Regions from separate parts of the uncultured Virgibacillus sp. genome, predicted to be linked through region 1. Evidence: riboswitches for the same ligand, from Rfam matches in the RefSeq annotation. Region 1 holds a riboswitch; the other holds the start of a gene.
What was found. Region 1 has a riboswitch for thiamine pyrophosphate ahead of tenA (thiaminase II). Riboswitches for the same ligand answer to the same signal wherever they lie in the genome.
Positions count from the first base shown of each region.

Region 1 (4,477 bases):
TCTTTTGTTGTAGTAGAAAATATTGGCCCCACTCCTAAATAGTCAACAGAGGAAATGGGACTATTTACTAATTCTGTTTTATTTGATACAGAAAGGCCGACCCATTTATTTGGAAAACGCCTACGTAATTCCAGAGCAGATACATCATCCTGACCAACATGGATACCATCTGCATCTAATATTTCAGCAAGTTCTATGTCATCGTTAACGAAGAAAGGTATACGATAGTTTTGACAGATATTCCGAAGTTGTTTTCCTAAAATAAATTTTTTATAACCAGTTAATGACCCGTTTCCTTTTTCTCTAAATTGAAATGCTGTTATACCAGCTTTTACTGCTTGTTCCAAAATATGCTTTGGATCGTTATGGCAGTTCTGACTACCCATAATAAAGTATTTTCTTAGAGCATCCTTTAGCTGCAAAGATTAATTAACTCCTTTCAATTGATCTAAGTCTTTGGAAAGGGCGTCTATAAATGCTGGTAAGAAGCTTCCAGGACCAAGCACATATTCTTGAGAAGCCGCGTGTTCAGCAGCAAGTCCATAAAACTGTACTGCTGCCAATGCCTTAGCTTCTAGAGCATGATTAGTTGTTAAGCATGCAGTTAGAATAGCTCCTAATAAGCAGCCTGCACCAGTAATTTTTTCTAGCCATACATGACCAGTCGTGTTGTGAATTATTTTCCCTTCACTGTAAATTACATCCGTCTCACCAGTAACTACAGCAGTTGTATGATAGGCTTTGGCAACTTTAACGGCAATTTCTTCTAGATTACCGTCCCCAATTGACTCAACACCTTTTGTTTTCCAAGGGATCTCCACAAGCTGTGCCATTTCACCAGCATTACCTTTGATTGCGGTAAACTGTACTTCGTGTAGCAAATGCTTTACAGCTTCTTGGCGAAAGGTTGTAGCCGCTACGCCAACTGGGTCAAGTACGACAGGGATACCTTTTTTATTTGCGGCTATTCCTGCTAGTTTCATAGCTGATAGCTCGTTTAAAGTTGTTGTACCAATATTAATAAGTACACCATTCGCAGCGGTAGCCATTTCTTTAGCCTCTTGTTCTGCTTTTGCCATTATCGGTGCTCCACCAAAGGCTAAAAGACCATTAGCTGTAAAATTCATGACTACTTCATTGGTTAAGTTATGGATCAATGGTTTTTGTTCTCTAACTGCTTGAATAATGGATTGTGTCATTGTTCCACCCTTTCTTTGCGTACCGCCCAATGATTTGTAGGTCCGTTACCGGCACCAAGTGAAAAGGAGTATTGAATAGCAGCTGTTACATACTGTTTCGCCTGCTTTACAGCTTCGTAAAGTGGTAGACCTTTACTTAGATGAGCAGTAATTGCCGCTGAATACGTACAACCTGTACCATGTGTATTCTTTGTTTGAAACCGCTCTGCTTCGAACGTGTAAAGCTTATTCCCATCATATAAATAGTCGACGGCTTTACCTTGCAGGTGGCCACCTTTAACAAGTGCTGCGCGTGCTCCAAAGCTTTTGACGATCTCGAAAGCCGCTTCTTGCAAATCACTTGTATTATCAATAGATTGTCCTGTAATATACTGTGCTTCAGGAATATTAGGAGTAACTACAGTCGCTAATGGTAATAGCTGCTGTTTGAGAAACGATCGAGCATCTTCCGATATTAATGGATCGCCACTAGTTGCAACCATGACAGGGTCCATGACATAGTTCACAACTGATTTGGACAAGTGCTCTGCAATAACCTGCATCATATCTTTGTTCGCAATCATACCTGTTTTTATGCTATGCACAGGCATATCTGATATAACTGAGTTTAGTTGCTCATTTATCATCGTAACAGGTAGATGGTGTACGTTTTGCACACCGGTTGTATTTTGTGCCACAACAGAGGTGATTACAGACATTCCATATACGGTTAGTTCTTGAAATGTTTTTAGGTCTGCCTGTATGCCAGCACCGCCACTCGGATCTGTTCCAGCAATAGTCAGCGCGCAAGGTATGCTATCCATTAGCTGTTCACCTTTTCTGCGTTTGGCCATGATTCACATGTGTAGGCCATTTCCCAGAATTTAAGCTCCAGCTGGCAGCTTTTTCGAAAAGCTTCTCTAATGAGATCTTTTTCATCCTTGGCAGCATTTTCTGCAAGTATATCCAACCGTTTTCTCAATTCAAAGGTGGTATTATCTACATCACCACTTGCATAGAAACTAATCCAATCGTAAAAAGGGTGATCTTTATTAGGATTATACTGCTCCATTAATTCCCTACCAATTTCTAAGTATGTCCAAGGGCATGGAAGTAGAGCTCCTAGTATCTCACTAGACGTTCCCATTTGTGCATGATACATCATATGTTTAATGTAATGATCTGCAGTAGGTGGCAAAGGGTGTCCTTGTAAGGACGCATAGTCCACACCGATATGATTGCAGAAGTTATGATGTGGGTGGATTTCATCGTTTAATATAAAATTTATTTGATCAAAGAAATAAGCAATATCATCACGTTTCTTTGATTTGGATAGCGCTATTCCATAAATTTGCATAAAGGCATTTAAGTATTCAAAGTCCGCTTTAATATAATGTGCGAGCGCATCTTTAGAAATCTCGCCAGTCCCTATCCCCTGAACAAAGGGATGATTAAAAATAAGCTGGAAAATATCATTGTTTTCTTCTCTTAATTGATCAGTGAAATTCATATTTAGCCTCCTTCTATTATGGGAAGCCACTAGAGGTGTAAAAGTAGATAAATAGAGGATAATAATATGTTCCCCACTACTTTCCTGCGCTGGTATTATCCAGATCAGGTTCAAAGGGACAAAGGAAAAGTCCTTATCTCAGCAACAAAGCGCCCCTAGTAGTTTCCTTGTACGCGTATCGTATCTTCTTGCTTTACTCGTAATAAAATGAACCAGCCAATAAATGCGCCAGTTATGCTACTTACCAAAAACGATGGCATGAAAATGAAAGCGCCAGCAGCACTGTCCATAAACAATTTAGCAAATGGAACCGCTATGAATGATCCGATAATACCAGTACCAATGCTTTCTCCGATCACAGCCCACAGCTTTCTACCAAACCACTGATAAAAAAGCCCAGCAAGGAAAGCACCAACCATTGCTCCCGGAAAAGCAAGTAATGTACCAATCCCCAGCATATTTCGTAAAATTCCAATCATAAAAGCTATGACTACGGCTGGACCAGGTCCCAGTATTACTGCCGCCATTACATTTACTGCGTGCTGCACTGGATACGCTTTAGCAATTCCAGCAGGAAACCATAAGAATTGTGCTCCTAATGTTCCAATTGCTACGAAAATTGCCATCAATGTTAATACGTGCGTTCTTCTCACTTATTCCCTCCTTTCTATAAAAAGTGAGCATAGGACAACAATAGGAATTACCGACAATATGCGGTATAGCTTACGTCCTACACGCCTCTCCCCAGTAGCTATGGATGCTAAAGGTAGACAGCAAAGCATAATATACATCCACTCTGTTCTTATGAAAAAAACCAGATCCTCCATGGACCTGGCTTTGTGTAAGAAAATAGAAAGACGTTGCGTCTACTACTTCCCTCCGCTGGTATTAACCAGATCAGGTCCATAAGAGTTAGAAACGTCACGTGTTTCCTCTCAGCCCACATATTGGGCACCCCTAGTAGTTAAGTAACTTGTGAATTTAATTATGCTTTCAGCAACTAACTGAATCAAGCATAACAAATATATTGTTATTTGTCATGGGAAAAAGAATATAGCGTATTAACCTACAGAGTTATTTTTATAAACGCGTAATTTTAATATCACTTAAAGATAGCAGTCTATTAAGTTTTATTTATAGTTATATGATATTTGTTGAATTTATGTTATTTGGAAATAAATGCCCTTACGACAAGATGAATTTAGCATAGGGTAAATAGAGATATATTAAAGAAAGGGTGAAGATAAAATGGTAAGCACTCCCTCTACGATTAGAGAATTACTTCAGAGTTTGGTGAACGAACAGATAGAGATCACTACTCCTTTTGGAACAGTAACAGGGACTCTTTTGAAGGTTAGATCTGACTATGTTGTCTTAATTGAAAATACAGGAGAACAAACATTGATTCGAATAAATAAAATTGAGTTGATTACTGAATTATAAAGGAGGAATAACGATGTTTTTATATACTTTTTCTGCTGAATTGAATACACGTGTAGGTTCTAATGTTGAAGTAGCTACAGATAGTAATTTAATAGAAGGTATTCTTTCGAACGTGACATCACAATTAGTACTTGTTATTGATGTTAGTAATGGTTATGGAACTGAAAAAATTTATATATCTTTGAATGCTATTAATTTCGTGCGATTTACGTAGCATAATCTAACATTTAGTTTTGTTCAATCTTCAAATGCGAAAACAGGTATGATTCTTCTTCTTTTTGAAGGATTATACCTGTTATTATAGTTTAACGGTATGGAATGTAGAGAGAGAATAAAAGGTCCCATT
Region 1 covers NZ_CANMAB010000045.1:25,340-29,816, forward strand. The annotation lists gene thiE (thiamine phosphate synthase) at 1-386, opposite strand, end outside; gene thiM (hydroxyethylthiazole kinase) at 426-1,199, opposite strand; gene thiD (bifunctional hydroxymethylpyrimidine kinase/phosphomethylpyrimidine kinase) at 1,196-2,002, opposite strand; gene tenA (thiaminase II) at 2,002-2,688, opposite strand; TPP riboswitch at 2,753-2,855, opposite strand; gene thiW (energy coupling factor transporter S component ThiW) at 2,844-3,341, opposite strand; TPP riboswitch at 3,546-3,657, opposite strand; gene Q1A47_RS11265 (DUF2642 domain-containing protein) at 3,937-4,131, shown strand; gene Q1A47_RS11270 (hypothetical protein) at 4,145-4,345, shown strand.

Region 2 (4,477 bases), on a different contig from region 1:
GTTGGGAAAATTAAAGATGGAGATTCTATAATCTTTTATAACTTCCGTCCAGATCGCGCTATTCAGATTTCACGTACCTTTGCAAATGAAGATTTTCGTGATTTTGATCGTGGTGAGCACGTGCCAAAAAATTTGGACTTTGTAATGTTAACGAATTTTAGTGAAACAGTCGATGGCTATGTTGCTTACGAACCTGTTAACCTAGATAATACAGTTGGCGAAGTATTATCTCAGCATAATTTGAAGCAATTACGTATTGCTGAGACAGAAAAATATCCACATGTCACTTTCTTTATGAGTGGTGGTCGTGAGAAAGAATTTGATGGTGAAAAACGTGTATTGATTGATTCGCCAAAGGTTGCAACATATGATTTAAAACCAGAAATGAGTGCTTATGGAGTGACGGACGCGTTGCTCAAAGAACTTGATGCTGGTGAACACAATGCAATTATCTTGAACTTTGCTAACCCGGACATGGTTGGACATTCTGGTAAATTACAGCCGACTATTAAAGCAATTGAAGTAGTTGATGAATGTCTAGGGAAAATTGTTGATAAAATTAAAGAGCTTGGCGGGAATGCCATTATTACTGCTGATCACGGTAATTCTGATGAGGTAGTTACGCTTGAAGGTAAGCCAATGACTGCTCATACGACAAATCCTGTTCCGGTAATTGTGACAGAAGAAAATATAACATTACGAGATGGTGGGATTTTAGCTGATCTATCACCAACCTTATTGGATTTACTAGGTATTGAAAAACCAGAAGAAATGACTGGCGAATCATTAATTAAATAAAAGGAAATTAAAGGAGAGAAAAATTATGCCATACATTACTGATGTATATGCACGTGAAGTATTAGACTCACGCGGTAACCCGACAGTTGAAGTGGAAGTATTTACAGAATCAGGTGCCTTCGGTTCTGCACTTGTGCCAAGCGGTGCATCTACCGGTGAATACGAGGCTGTGGAATTACGTGATGGTGATAAAGATCGTTATCTTGGAAAAGGTGTTCTAAAAGCAGTTCAAAACGTAAATGAAATAATTGCACCTGAATTACTTGGGATTGATGTTACTCGTCAGAATATCATCGATGCGTTAATGATCGAATTAGATGGAACTGAAAATAAAGGCAAACTTGGTGCTAACGCAATTCTTGGTGTATCCATGGCTGTAGCACATGCTGCTGCTAGTTATCTTGAAGTACCGTTATATAACTACCTCGGTGGATTTAATGCAAAAACCCTACCAACACCAATGATGAATATTCTTAATGGTGGTGAGCATGCCGATAATAACGTAGATATTCAAGAGTTTATGGTTATGCCAGTTGGAGCAGAAACGTTCCAAGAAGCACTACGTACGGGTGCTGAAATTTTCCATTCATTGAAAAATGTATTAAAATCAAAGGGGTATAACACAGCTGTTGGTGACGAAGGCGGATTTGCACCAAACCTTGCTTCTAATGAAGAAGCTTTACAAACAATTGTGGAAGCAATTGAAGCTGCTGGTTACAAGCCAGGAGAAGAAGTGAAGCTTGCAATGGATGTTGCTGCTTCAGAAATATATGAAGATGGTAAATATAATCTAAAAGGTGAAGGTGTTGTTCGTACTTCTGAAGAGATGGTTGATTGGTATGAAGACATGATCAACAAATACCCAATTATCTCCATTGAAGATGGACTAGATGAAAATGATTGGGATGGATTTAAAGTATTAACAGATCGTCTTGGTGGACGAGTACAGCTTGTCGGAGATGATTTATTTGTAACAAATACTAATAAGCTTTCCAAAGGTATTGAACAAGGTATTGGAAACTCTATCTTAGTAAAAGTTAATCAAATCGGTACATTAACAGAGACGTTCGAAGCAATCGAAATGGCAAAACGCGCTGGCTATACAGCGGTTATCTCACACCGTTCAGGAGAAACAGAAGATGCAACGATCGCTGACATTGCTGTAGCGACTAATGCAGGTCAGATCAAAACAGGTGCACCTTCTCGAACAGATCGTGTAGCTAAATACAATCAACTGCTTCGCATTGAAGATGAGCTAGCAGGCATGGGTGAATATGCTGGTAAGACAGCGTTCTATAACCTAAATAAATAGGGAAGAAAACCTCTTAAGGTATGGTGGTTATACTTTAAGAGGTTTTTTATAGGTTTATCCCACACATATAACTGGCAGTAATAATCCACTTTAAGCAATAAAGTAAAACCACTATGGGGAAGTGGAGGATCGATTGCCGGTAAATGTCCGGTCGGTTCAAAGGATTTTAGGTCTGTGGTGCTAACAATCAATGTGGGATAAATAAAACCCCCACTGATTAAAGTGTCACTTTATGCAGAAGTTGCTTCTATGTTCATAGAAGTTTCTATATTTTTTGAGTTTCTTAAACTTGATTAAATGGACGAATTATGTCATAGTTACTATGGAATTAATAATAGAATACTAAAGTTGTAGGGGGACCAGTGTTGCTGGTTGAGATTGTATCCGTAAGGTACTGACTCTTAGAACCTGATCTGGTTTAAACCAGCGTAGGGAACATGTTTGATACATCAAATATTAAGTTGTATATGCCCTAATGGTGATTAACCATCTAGGGCATTTTTTATAGTCTAAGAAATTATAAAATTTGCGTGTTGAGCTGCGTCCAGCTCCAGCGCCCAGAAACTAGGCTACTTCATCATGAATCGCCCTAATCTAAATCATCATCGGCTCGCAAGCTCACCGTGAGTCCTTTATCTCCGTTGAATCGTCGCTGCGTTGCTAATCGGGTGTTTGCGCTTTTATTCTTAGCGAAGGAATTACAGTCAAACAAGATGATACATACGCTGTTCCTTACAATGAGAAAGGTATTCAAGAGGAGGAAAACATTGAAGAAGCTTTTACTGCTTAGTTTAGGGATTACACTGCTTATATTAACGGCATGTGGTACAGAAGAGAAAGAACAAAGTCAGCAGAACAATGACTCAACAGAAAAGAAAAAGATCTCTGTTGTACTTGATTGGACACCAAATACGAATCATACAGGATTATATGTTGCAAAAGAGAAGGGATATTTTGAAGAGCAAGGCCTTGATGTGGACATAATTATGCCTGGTGAAGCGGGAGCAGATCAGTTAATTGCATCTGGTAAAGCAGATTTTGGTGTGAGTTATCAGGAGGGGATTACTGAAGCTCGTGTACAAGATATACCGATTGTTTCCATTGCTGCTGTTATACAGCATAATACCTCAGGTTTTGCCTCACCCAAGAATAAACAGATTACTACACCTAAAGATTTTGAAGATAAAACATATGGTGGCTGGGGAGCTCCAGTAGAAAAAGCGGTTCTAACCTCACTCATGCAGCAGGAAAATGCTAATGTAGAATCAGTTGATATTATCAACATGGGCGATACGGACTTTTTTACTGCGGTGAAAAGAGATATTGATTTTGCGTGGATTTATTATGGTTGGACTGGTGTAGAGGCAGAGCTCCGTGATGAAGAAATTAATATGGTGTATTTAACCGATTATTCGTCAAATTTAGATTATTACACGCCGGTTTTAGCTACCAATGAAAAAATGATCAAAGATGATCCAGAAACAGTTAAGCAATTCTTAGCTGCAGTATCTAAAGGTTATAATCTAGCAATTGAGCAACCAGAGGAAGCCGCTGATATCTTAATTAACGCTGTTCCTGATTTGGATGCAGAATTAGTAAAAGCAAGTCAAGCTTGGTTAGCGTCAAAGTATCAAGATGATGCGGACCAGTGGGGGGAACAAAAGCAAGAGGTATGGGAGAATTACGCCAATTGGATGTATGAGAATGAGCTGTTAGATAAACCGTTAGATAGTGAAAAAGCATTTACAAATGAGTTTTTACCAGAAACAAAGGAGGAATAAATGATGGCAGATGCACTAGTTAGTATTCAAATTATCCCGAAAACGAAAAATGGTGAAGATGTTATTCCGTATGTGGATGAAGCGATTAAGATTATCGATCATTCCGGAGTTAAGTATCAGGTAAGTCCACTAGAAACTACAATGCAAGGTGATCTTGCAGAACTATTTGGAATTATTGAGAAGATGAATAAAAGGATGACTGAAATTGGTTGTGAAAATGTTATTTCACAGGTGAAGGTTCTTTATCAACCTTCTGGAGCTTCCATGGAACAATTAACGGAGAAGTATCGCTAATGAGAAGATTGCGAGAAAAGGGATGGCGACCAGCTCTGGTCCTCATCCTTTTCCTTATCAGTTGGGAAATAGCTTGTCGTATTTTTTCGATCCCAGCTTGGCTACTACCTGCTCCAAGTGTAATATGGCAAGAAGCTGTCAATGGCTGGCCAAATTATGCTAGTCATCTACAATCGACTATCCAACTATCGATTATCGGATTTATGATAGGCAGCAGTGTAGGTACGCTCGTTGCTGTTTGTCTTCATCTCATTCCGACAGTTAGGGAAGCCTTTTATCCATTATTAATAAT
Region 2 covers NZ_CANMAB010000010.1:12,566-17,042, reverse strand. The annotation lists gene gpmI (2,3-bisphosphoglycerate-independent phosphoglycerate mutase) at 1-798, shown strand, start outside; gene eno (phosphopyruvate hydratase) at 824-2,110, shown strand; TPP riboswitch at 2,453-2,562, shown strand; gene Q1A47_RS03890 (ABC transporter substrate-binding protein) at 2,878-3,891, shown strand; gene Q1A47_RS03885 (MTH1187 family thiamine-binding protein) at 3,895-4,185, shown strand; gene Q1A47_RS03880 (ABC transporter permease) at 4,185-4,477, shown strand, end outside.
Region 2: linked by a shared signal. The riboswitch ahead of Q1A47_RS03890 (ABC transporter substrate-binding protein) and the one ahead of tenA (thiaminase II) in region 1 are both predicted to bind thiamine pyrophosphate.